DNA from 2 places in the Micromonospora sp. M61 genome. Region 2 is predicted to be linked to the other one. Evidence: riboswitches for the same ligand, from Rfam matches in the RefSeq annotation. Region 2 holds a riboswitch; the other holds the start of a gene.
The links. A riboswitch is a leader RNA that binds a small molecule or an ion and turns the genes downstream of it on or off. The one in region 2 is predicted to bind cobalamin.

Region 1: another riboswitch for cobalamin. It lies ahead of cobN (cobaltochelatase subunit CobN); the one in region 2 lies ahead of KBX34_RS25205 (ribonucleoside-diphosphate reductase subunit alpha).

What each region holds. Positions count from the first base shown of each region.
Region 1 covers NZ_JAGPYA010000011.1:106,432-111,865, forward strand. Annotated here, with positions in the region: gene KBX34_RS08950 (magnesium chelatase subunit D family protein) at 1-309, opposite strand, end outside; gene cobN (cobaltochelatase subunit CobN) at 306-3,974, opposite strand; gene KBX34_RS08960 (hypothetical protein) at 4,035-4,247, shown strand; cobalamin riboswitch at 4,310-4,439, opposite strand; gene KBX34_RS08965 (hypothetical protein) at 4,791-4,958, shown strand; gene KBX34_RS08970 (hypothetical protein) at 4,970-5,305, opposite strand; gene KBX34_RS08975 (RNA polymerase sigma factor) at 5,406-5,434, shown strand, end outside.
Region 2 covers NZ_JAGPYA010000052.1:13,022-18,455, forward strand. Annotated here, with positions in the region: gene KBX34_RS25200 (enolase C-terminal domain-like protein) at 1-1,299, opposite strand, end outside; cobalamin riboswitch at 1,670-1,887, shown strand; gene KBX34_RS25205 (ribonucleoside-diphosphate reductase subunit alpha) at 2,079-4,406, shown strand; gene KBX34_RS25210 (ribonucleotide-diphosphate reductase subunit beta) at 4,462-5,434, shown strand, end outside.

The DNA of each region.
Region 1 (5,434 bases), on a different contig from region 2:
ACCGACCGGATGCGGCCCGTCCGGGCAGCCCGGGTCCGGCTCGGCCGGGTCACAACCGAAGCGGCAGCCGGCAACCCGGCGGACCGGCGGCAGCAGCGCGGCGAGGGCCCGAACGGCTGTGGACTTGGCGGTCCCCTTCTCACCCCGGACCAGCACACCGCCGATCGCCGGGGACACCGCGTTGAGCAGCAGCGCCAGCCGCATGTCGGCCATGCCAAGCACCGCACTGAACGGATAATTGACGATCACTGTGCCTTCCTTCGATCGCGACTGCGGGGCTCGCAAAACCGGCTCACTCCTCGCGCTCACACCCGGTCCTCCAGGTCGCCCTCACTGGCCAGGTACGTGTCGCGCAGCCGGTCCAGGGTGGCCGGCTCGGGTTTGGCCCACAGCCCCCGGTCGGCGGCCTCCAACAGGCGTTCGGTGATGCCCCGCAAAGCCCACGGGTTGGACTGCTCCAGGAACTCGCGGGTGGTGTCGTCGAACAGGTACGCGGCGGCCAGGTGCTCGTACATCCAGTCGTCGACCACGCCGGCGGTGGCGTCGTAGCCGAACAGGTAGTCCACTGTGGCGGTCAGCTCGAACGCGCCCTTGTAGCCGTGCCGGCGCATCGCGGCGATCCACTTCGGGTTGACCACCCGGGCCCGGAACACCCGCCGGGTCTCCTCGCCCAGCGTGCGGGTGCGCACGTCGTGCGGCATCGCCGAGTCACCCACGTACGCCTGCGGTGACGTGCCGGTGAGGTGACGGACCATCGCCACCATCCCGCCGTGGTACTGGAAGTAGTCGTCCGAGTCGACGATGTCGTGCTCGCGGGTGTCCTGGTTCTTCACCGCCACCGCGATCCGGGCGAAGGAGCGTTCCATGTCGGCGCGCGCCTCCCGTCCGTCCAGGCCCCGGCCGTAGGCGTAGCCGCCCCACACCGCGTACACCTCGGCCAGGTCCGCGTCGCTGCGCCAGGTCCGCGCGTCGATCAGGGGCAGCAGGCCCGCGCCGTACGCCCCGGGCTTCGAGCCGAAGATCCGGGCGGTCGCGCGCCGCTCGTCACCGTGCTCGGCGAGGTCCGCGGCGACGTGCGCCCGCAGGTAGTTCTCCTCGTCCGGCTCGTCCAGGGCGGCGACCCGCCGCACGGCATCGTCGAGCAGCGCCACCACGTGCGGAAACGCGTCGCGGAAGAACCCGGAGATGCGCACTGTCACGTCGATGCGCGGCCGGCCCAACTCGGCGGTCGGCACCACCTCGATGCCGGTGACGCGCCGGGACCGCTCGTCCCACACCGGCCGGCAACCCAGCAACGCGAGCACCTCGGCGATGTCGTCGCCCTGGGTGCGCATCGCGCTGGTGCCCCACACGGTCAAACCCACCGAGCGGGGGTACGCCCCGGTGTCGGCGAGGTGCCGGGCGAGCAGCGAGTCCGCGAGGGCCACCCCGACGTCCCAGGCGTTGCGGCTGGGGATGGCCTTGGGGTCGACGGAGTAGAAGTTGCGGCCGGTGGGCAGCACGTTGACCAGGCCCCGGGTGGGTGAACCGGACGGGCCGGGCGGCACGAACCGGCCGTCGAGCGCGCCGAGGGTGTTGGTCAGCTCGTCGGTGGTCCGGTCCAGCCGGGGCACCAGCTCGGTGGCGGCGAAGTGCAGCACGGCGGCGACGTCCGGGATCGGCTGGCCGGTCACCTCCGCCACCACCGCGTCGACGGCCTCGGCGTCCCAGCCGAGCGTCTCCATCTCGATGACCAACCGCCGGGCGAGGGCCTCGATCAGGTCGACGGCGTCGGCGGCGGTGCCGGCCGGCCCGTCCACCACGTCGGTCAGCGCCACCGGGAGGGCGATCCGCTGCCCGGGCGACGCGAGCAGCGCCTGCTCGTCAAGCCCGTACGCGACGGCGAGCGCCTGCCGCAGGCCGGGCAGGGCGCGGGCGCCACCCCAGATCTGGGGGGCGCGCAGCACAGCGAGGACCAGGTTGACCCGGGGTTCACCGGTGGGTGCGTCGGCGAGGACGTGCAGACCGTCGCGGATCTGCACGTCCTTGACCTCGCAGAGGTACCCGTCCAGGTGCAGCACGAACTCGTCGAAGTCGTCCTCGTCGGGCATCGCCTCGGCGTGCAGGTCGTGGTGCAGCTCGGCGGCGCGTACGAGGTCCCAGATCTGCGCCCGCACGGTGGGCACCTTGGCCGGGTCGAGGGCCTGCACTGTGGCGTACTCGTCGAGCAGTTGTTCCAGTTTGGCCAGGTCGCCGTAGGTCTCGGCGCGGGCCATTGGCGGCACCAGGTGGTCGATCACCACGGCGTGCGCCCGGCGCTTGGCCTGGGTGCCCTCGCCGGGGTCGTTGACGATGAACGGGTAGACCAGCGGCAGGTCGGCGAGGACCGCGTCGGGCGCGCAGTCGGCGGCCAGTCCGAGGCCCTTGCCGGGCAGCCATTCGAGGGTGCCGTGTTTGCCCAGGTGCACCACGGCGTCCGCGCCGAAGCCGCCGTCGGCGACCGGGGCCGCCAGCCAGCGGTACGCGGCCAGATAGTGGTGACTCGGCGGCAGGTCCGGGTCGTGGTAGATGGCGATCGGGTTCTCCCCGAAGCCGCGGGGCGGCTGGATGAGCAGCACCACGTTGCCGAAGCGCAGCCCGGCGAGCACGATGTCGCCGCTCTCGGTGTAGAGCTGGCCGGGCGGCTCACCCCAGTGTTCCCGCATCCGTTCGCGCAGCTCGGTCGGGACCTGGTCGAACCAGCGCCGGTACGTCGGCCCCGGTATCCGGGCCTCGGCGGCGGCCAACTGCTCCGGGGTGAGCCATTCCACGTCGTGACCGCCGGCGGCGATCAGCGCGTGGATCAGCGCGTCGCCGTCCTCGGGCGGTGGAGCGTCACCCAGGTCGTAACCCGCCTCGGCTAGTGCGGCGAACAGGCGGACCGCCGAGACCGGGGTGTCCAGCCCGACGGCGTTGCCGACCCGGGAGTGCTTGGTCGGGTACGAGCTGAGGACGACGGCGACCCGCTTGTCGGCGTTGGGCACGTACCGTATCCGGGCGTGGCGCACGGCGATCCCGGCGACCCGGGCGGCCCGCTCGGCGTCGGCGGCATAGACCGAGAGCCCGTCGGCGTCGATCCGCTTGAACGAGAACGGCACGCTGACGATCCGGCCGTCGAACTCGGGGATGGCCACCTGCATCGCCGCGTCCAACGGGGACAGTCCGGCGTCGCTGCCGGCCCACTGCTCACGGGTGCTGGTCAGGCAGAGCGCCTGGATGATCGGCACGTCCAGGGCGGCCAGGGCGCCCACGTCCCAGGCGTCCTCGTCGCCGCCCCCGGACGCGTCCGCGGCGACCGCGCCGCCGGCCGCGAGCACGGTGACCAGCAGCGCGTCGCAGCGGGCGAAGAGCCCGAGCGGGCCCGCGCCCGTGGTCAGGCCCCGCAGCGAGCCGCAGAAGATCGGCAGCGGGTTGCCGCCGGCTTTGTGGACCGCGTCCGCGAGCACGTCGACGAAACCGGTGTTGCCGGCGAGCGCGTGCGCCCGGTAGAAGACGATCCCCACTGTGGGCCGGTCCGGGTCGGCGGGGTGTTCGCCGTGCACGCCGTACGCCGGGGTCGGTGCGGGCGGGGCGAACCCCTCGCCGGTGAGCAGCACCGTGTCGGAGAGGAACCGGGCCAACTGCGCGAGGTTGTCCGGGCCGCCCTCCACCAGGTAGGCCAGCGCCTGGGTGACGACCCCGGACGGCACTGTGGAGATGGCCATCAGCTCCGCGTCGGGCAGCGTCTCGCCGCCCAGCACGACCGTCGGCACGCCGGTGGCGAGCACCGCGGCGAGGCCGTCCGGCCAGGCCTGTCGGCCGCCGAGCAGGCGTACGACGACGAGGTCGACCCCGTTGAGCAGGGCGGGCACCTCGTCGGCGGCGACCCGGGCGGGGTTGGCCAGCAGGTAGTCGGCGCCGCTGGCGCGGGCGGCCAGCAGATCGGTGTCGGCGGTGGAGAGCAGCAGGATGCGCACGGCAGGCTCCGGAGAGTGACGCCCTGGCCGCCACGGAGGCGACCTGGACGAAGCGGGTGGGTGCGGCGTCAGCCGGCACGACGGCGCGGCCGGCTCGCCGACGCGGACGTCGGGGCCGGTCAGCGCCGGGCGCTCAGCTCAGCGGGCCCGGTGGTCGACGCGGGCGACCTGGAGCACGCCGACGAGGCCGGCCCGGAGCATGCTGGTCCGGCCGGTCGTGGGTGCGGTGTGGCGTCCGCGATGCGGGTCATGACGATGATCGTCGATGAATGAGACGCCGTGCGCCATCGGGTCCTCCTCGGGTGTCCACGCCCTGGGGTACGTCCCGACGGCCGAAGTATCCTGGCTTCCGGATCGACGCTCTCCCCCGGCCTTCCAACCGCAGACACACGGCCGTGACTCACGAGGGGGGATCGCTCCCCGGTGACAGTGGCGGGACCGCGTCGGAATCGCACCGACTTCCTTCACTGCCGTCAGGCCGCGAATGCTGCCACACCGCCGCGCCGCCGGTCAACGCCGACCCCGGCGCTGTCAAGCGGGTGCCAATCATCGGTTTCCACCGATTGGTGCGACCTCGAATCCGCACGCCGTAATGCCCCGGGTCAATGCGCGACGCCCTTTGCTCTGCTTACCTATGTGCACCAGTGACGCTCCGTGTCTGGTGCAGATAGGTAAGCAGAGCAAAGGGAGGTAGCACCTACCCTGGCCTGCGCCGATCGTCCGAGGGTGCGGTGGCATGCGGCACCCTCACCTAGGATCGGCGACCACCGGAGCAGCGTCCGCGATCAATCCCGGGAGTCGATCACCATCGTCGCCATGCGATTCCACCACCTCGCCGGCCGTGTCTGGTTCTGCCCAGGCGATCCGGACCCGGAGGCGGTCCAGGCCGGCGTCGCCGTCGTGGCCGACGAGCGCGGCAGTGTGATGATCGACGCCGAGTCGATGACGCTTGAGCAGGCCCGCTCAGCCGTCGAGGCCGCCTGAACAGACGAGCCTCAGCGGGCGTGCCGTTCCGGGTGGGCCCGGCTCCAGGTGCGCATCCGTTCCGGGTAGCCGGTGCGCGCCGCCTCGTACAGCGGCACCGCGTGCTTGCGGGCGATGGACCCCGCCGCCCGCGGCGTGCCGGTACGACGACGGATCCACTCGCCGTCGTGGGCGATCGCCACCACTGTGGTGTCCGTCGCGGTGGTCTCCGGCTCCAGGTAGAACTCCACCCCCCGCCGGCTGGCGACGAACTCCTCCAGCGCCGCGAGATCCTCGCGGGTCGCCTCCCGGTCCAGCTTCGTCGGGGTCGCCTCGGCACCCCGCGACCGGCGGTTGAACCAGCTCATGACCAGCTCCTCTCCTCGACGCCCCTCCAGTGCAGCACCGAATCCTGGCAATACGCTGCACGCCGGATGGGAGACAGCTGGCCCGCGTCGAAAGAGACGGGTGGAACCACCGGGGCGTACGCGGTGTCA
Region 2 (5,434 bases):
GGGAAACCGGTAGAGCGCGACCGACTCCTGACGCATCCGGGTGGAGTAGCCGGGCTGGCTGGGCAGGACGTAGCCGCTGCCCGAGCCGGTGTCCCGGACGACGCACGGGTCGGTGAAGTGCTCGTGCAGGTGGTCGACGAACTCGGTGACCCGGTCGGTGAGATCCCCGGAGATCGCGACGTAGTCGAGCACCGACACGTGTTGGACCATCTCGCAGAGCCCGACTCCGCCGGCGTGGGGGCACACCGGCACGTCGAACTTCGCGGCGAGGAGCAGCACGGCGACGATCTCGTTGATGCTGGCCAGCCGACCGGTGTCCAGCTGGCAGAAGTCGATGGCCCCGGCCTGGAACAGCTGCTTGAACATCACCCGGTTGTGACAGTGCTCGCCGGTGGCCACGCCGATGGGAGCGACAGCGCGGCGGATGGCCGCGTGGCCCAGGATGTCGTCGGGACTGGTCGGCTCCTCGATCCACAGGGGTGTGAACTGGGCGAGGGCGTTGACCCACTCGATGGCCTGACCGACGTCCCAGACCTGGTTGGCGTCGATCATCAGGTTGCGGTGCGGGCCGAGGATCTCCCGGGCGATGCCGCAGCGGCGGATGTCGTCGTCGAGGTTGGCGCCCACCTTGAGCTTGACGTACCCGTAGCCGGCGTCCACCGCCTCCTGGCAGAGCCGGCGCAGCTTGTCGTCGCCGTAGCCGAGCCAGCCGGCCGAGGTGGTGTAGGCGGGGTAGCCGGTGCGGTCGAGCTCGGCGAGGCGGTCGGCCCTGGTGCTCTCCTTGGCCCGCAGGATGGCCAGTGCCTCGTCCCGGGTCAGCGCGTCGGACAGGTAGCGCAGGTCCGCGATGTCGACGAGTTGCTCGGGGGACATGTCGACGAGCAGTCGCCACAGCGGCTTCCCGGCGAGCCGGGCGACCAGGTCCCATGAGGCGTTCAACACGGCGGCGAGGGAGAGGTGGACGACGCCCTTCTCCGGCCCGAGCCACCGCAGTTGGCTGTCGGAGGTGAGGAGTCGGTAGACCGCGCCCATGTCCGTGGCCATCGTCGCCACGTCCAGGCCGACCAGAAGCTGCGCCTGGTGCACCGCGGCGGCGGCGACGATGTCGTTGCCTCGACCGATGGTGAAAGTCAGCCCGTGACCCGCGAGCGGCACGCCCACGCTGTCGACACCGTCGGTGTGCAGGATGACGTACGCCGCCGAGTAGTCGCCGTCCTTGTTCATGGCGTCGGACCCGTCGGCGGTCAGTGAGGTGGGAAAACGGACGTCCTCGACGGTGACGGCGGTGATCTGCGGCATGCGCTCCTCGCCCGGCTAGGCAAAAGATCGGATGATCACCCGGAGTATACGGAGGGCGGTTCTGACGCGTCAACGACCTTGATCCACCCTGAAGGACGGACATCCATCGTCTCGGGGCCGTCGAGCCTGGTCAATGTCCGAACCTGATCCACTGTGCCCATTGGCGCGATACATCAAATCTTTGCCGGTGTCGGCGGCCCGTGGGTCGCGTCGTGCCGTCAGTCGCACCGCCTGCGGCTGCTGCTGCCATCGACGCGCCTCGCCGGCCGGGACGAACCCGCCCCGGTGTGGCTGGTGATCACCGTCACCGGCCCGGCCGCGACACGCCGGGACCGACATGTGGGGTGTGACAACGCCTGCATCCCTATATATGGTGTCGAGCGCAGCTGGTTCGACCGCTCATCCGGTGCGGTCGAGGCAAGAGGGAACCCGGTGGAAATCCGGGACTGTCCCGCAGCGGTGAGTGGGAACGACCGCCGTCATCAGCACTGGGCCACCAAGCGGCCTGGGAAGCGACGGCCAGTAGGAGACCGGCCAGCCCGGTTGTGCCCACGAGTCCGAAGACCTGCCAGCGCGCCGCGTACCCGCACCCGGGTGGGCGGCGGTCCGAGGCCGCGTGGGACGGCTGACGCCACCTGACCCACGCCGTGCCGGCGTGGCGTCCGTCGGTGTCTGTCTCCTCGCGTCCGGACCACCAGGTCTCGAACTCCGAGGAGCGAGTGGTGACAGTCACCGAGGTAGTCCCCGTCAGCGGCGACGCGACAGTGCGGCGGACGCCGATGCAGGTCCGCAAGCGCAACGGCGCCACCGAACCCGTGGACGTGAACAAGATCGTCCGGGCGGTCGAGCGGTGGGCCGACGACCTGACCGATGTCGATCCGATGCGCGTCGCCACCCGCACCATCAGCGGCCTGTACGACGGCGCGACGACGGCAGAGCTGGACCGGCTGTCCATCCAGACCGCGGCCGAGATGATCGGCGAGGAGCCGCAATACTCGCGCCTCGCCGCCCGGCTGCTGGCCGGTTACGTCGACAAGGAGGTGCGTCGGCAGGGCATCACCTCGTTCAGCGCGGCGATCCGGGTCGGCCACGCCGAGGGCCTGATCGGAGACGACACCGCCGCGTTCGTCGCCGCACACGCCACGATGCTCGACGCCGCCGTCGATCCGGACGGCGACCGGCGATTCGAGTACTTCGGCCTGCGTACGGTGGCCGACCGGTACCTGCTGCGCCACCCCACCAGCAGGCTGGTGCTGGAGACCCCGCAGTACTGGCTGCTGCGGGTGGCCTGTGGTCTGTCCACCACGCCCGACGAGGCGACCGGCTTCTACCGGCTGATGTCCAGCCTGGCCTACCTGCCCAGCTCGCCGACCCTGTTCAACTCCGGCACCCGGCACACCCAGATGTCCTCCTGCTATCTGGTCGACTCCCCGCTCGACGAATTGGACTCGATCTACCAGCGGTACGCCCAGGTCGCCAACCTGTCCAAGTTCGCCGGCGGCATCGGCATCGCGTACTCCCGGGTCCGGTCCCGGGGCGCGCTGATCCGCGGCACCAACGGGCAGTCCAACGGGATCGTGCCGTGGCTGCGCACGCTGGACGCGAGCGTCGCCGCGGTCAACCAGGGTGGCCGGCGCAAGGGCGCGGCCTGCGTCTACCTGGAGCCGTGGCACCCGGACATCGAGGAGTTCCTGCAACTGCGCGACAACACCGGCGAGGACGCCCGACGCACCCACAACCTGAACCTCGCCAACTGGGTCCCCGACGAGTTCATGCGCCGGGTCGAGGCCGACGAGATGTGGTCGCTGTTCGACCCGCACGAGGTGCCCGAGCTGCCCGACCTGTGGGGTGAGCGGTTCGACGCCGCATACCGCGAGGCCGAGGCGCAGGGCCGCTACGTGCGGCAGGTCCCGGCCAGGGAGCTGTACGGGAAGATGATGCGGACCCTGGCCCAGACCGGCAACGGGTGGATGACCTTCAAGGACGCCGCCAACCGCTTGTGCAACCAGACCGCCGAGCCGGGCAACGTGGTGCACCTGTCCAACCTCTGCACCGAGATCGTCGAGGTGTCCAGCGACGCCGAGACCGCCGTGTGCAACCTCGGTTCGGTGAACCTCGCCGCCCACCTCACCGACGGTGGCATCGACTGGGAGCGGCTGCGCGCCACGGTCCGTACCGCTGTGACGTTCCTGGACCGGGTCATCGACATCAACTACTACCCGACCTCGCAGGCGGCGGCGAGCAACCCCCGCTGGCGGCCGGTCGGGCTCGGGCTGATGGGCCTTCAGGACGTGTTCTTCGCGCTGCGGCTGCCGTTCGACTCGCCGGCCGCGCGGGAGCTGTCCACCCGGATCAGCGAGGAGCTGTACCTGACCGCGCTGGAGACCTCGGCCGACCTGGCGCGTCGCTTCGGCGCGCATCCGACCTTCGCGCAGACCCGGGCCGCGCGGGGTCAGTTGCAGCCCGACCTGTGGGGCGTCGAGGGCACCCAGACCGCGCGCTGGGACGCGCTGCGCGAGCGGGTCGAGGCGTACGGGCTGCGCAACTCACTGTTGGTGGCGGTCGCCCCGACCGCGACCATCGCCTCGATCGCCGGGTGCTACGAGTGCATCGAGCCGCAGGTGTCGAACCTGTTCAAGCGCGAGACCCTGTCGGGGGAGTTCCTGCAGGTCAACACCGCTCTGGTACGCGAGCTGAAGGCCCGCGGTCTGTGGACCGAGCGGATCCGGTCGGCGATCAAGCGGGCCGAGGGGTCGGTGCAGGACATCGCCGAGCTGCCGGCCGGCGTACGGGAGTTGTTCCGCACCGCGTGGGAGCTGCCGCAGCGCGCTTTGATCGACCTGGCCGCGGCCCGTGCCCCGTTCATCGACCAGTCCCAGTCGCTGAACCTGTTCCTGGCCGCACCGACCATCGGCAAGCTGTCCTCGATGTACCTGTACGCCTGGAAGGCCGGGCTGAAGACCACCTACTACCTGCGCTCCCGCCCCGCCACGCGGATCCAGCAGGCGACCGTCAGCGCTGTCGCACCCGTCGCACCCGTCTCCGTCGACGCGGAGGCGCTGGCCTGCTCGCTGGAGAACCCCGAGTCGTGCGAGGCCTGCCAGTGACCGCCGCCGACACCACCGCCGCCGACACCGCACCACCGACACGAGGACCACGCACATGCTGCTCGACCCCGGGATGGACCTCACCCTCCGCCCGATGCGCTACCCGCACTTCTTCGACCGGTTCCGCGACGCCATCCGCAACACCTGGACCGTCGAGGAGGTCGACCTGCACGCCGACCTCACCGACCTGGACAAGCTGTCGCCGGCCGAGCGGCACCTGGTCAGCCGCCTCGTGGCGTTCTTCGCCACCGGCGACACGATCGTCGCGAACAACCTGGTGCTCAACCTGTACCAGCACGTCAACAGCCCCGAGGGCCGCCTCTACCTGTCCCGGCAACTGTTCGAGGAGGCCGTGCACGTCCAGTTCTACCTCAACCTGCTCGACACGTACGTGCCCGACGAGACCGAGCGGTTCGCCGCCTTCGCCGCCATCGAGAACATTCCCTCGATCCGTCGCAAGGCCGAGTTCTGCTTCCGCTGGATCGACTCGCTCAACGACCTGCGGGAGCTGCGGTCCCGGGAGGACCGACGGACGTTCCTGCTCAACCTGATCTGCTTCGCCGCCTGCATCGAGGGGCTGTTCTTCTACGGCGCCTTCGCGTATGTCTATTTCCTGCGCTCCCGTGGCCTGCTGCACGGCCTGGCCTCCGGCACCAACTGGGTGTTCCGGGACGAGTCGATGCACATGGCGTTCGCGTTCGACGTTGTCGACACCGTCCGCGCCGAGGAACCGGACCTGTTCGACGACGACCTCGCCGACCAGGTTCGGCGGATGCTCACCGAGGCCGTCGAGTGCGAGGTGCAGTTCGCCGAGGACCTGTTGGGCCACGGTGTGCCCGGTCTGACGCTGACCGACATGCGGGAGTATCTCCAGCACGTCGCCGACCGTCGCCTCGCCCAGCTCGGCATCGCCCCGCACTACGGGTCGACCAACCCGTTCGCCTTCATGGAGTTGCAGGACGTGCAGGAGCTGTCCAACTTCTTCGAGCGGCGCGTCTCGGCGTACCAGGTCGGGGTGAGCGGCACCG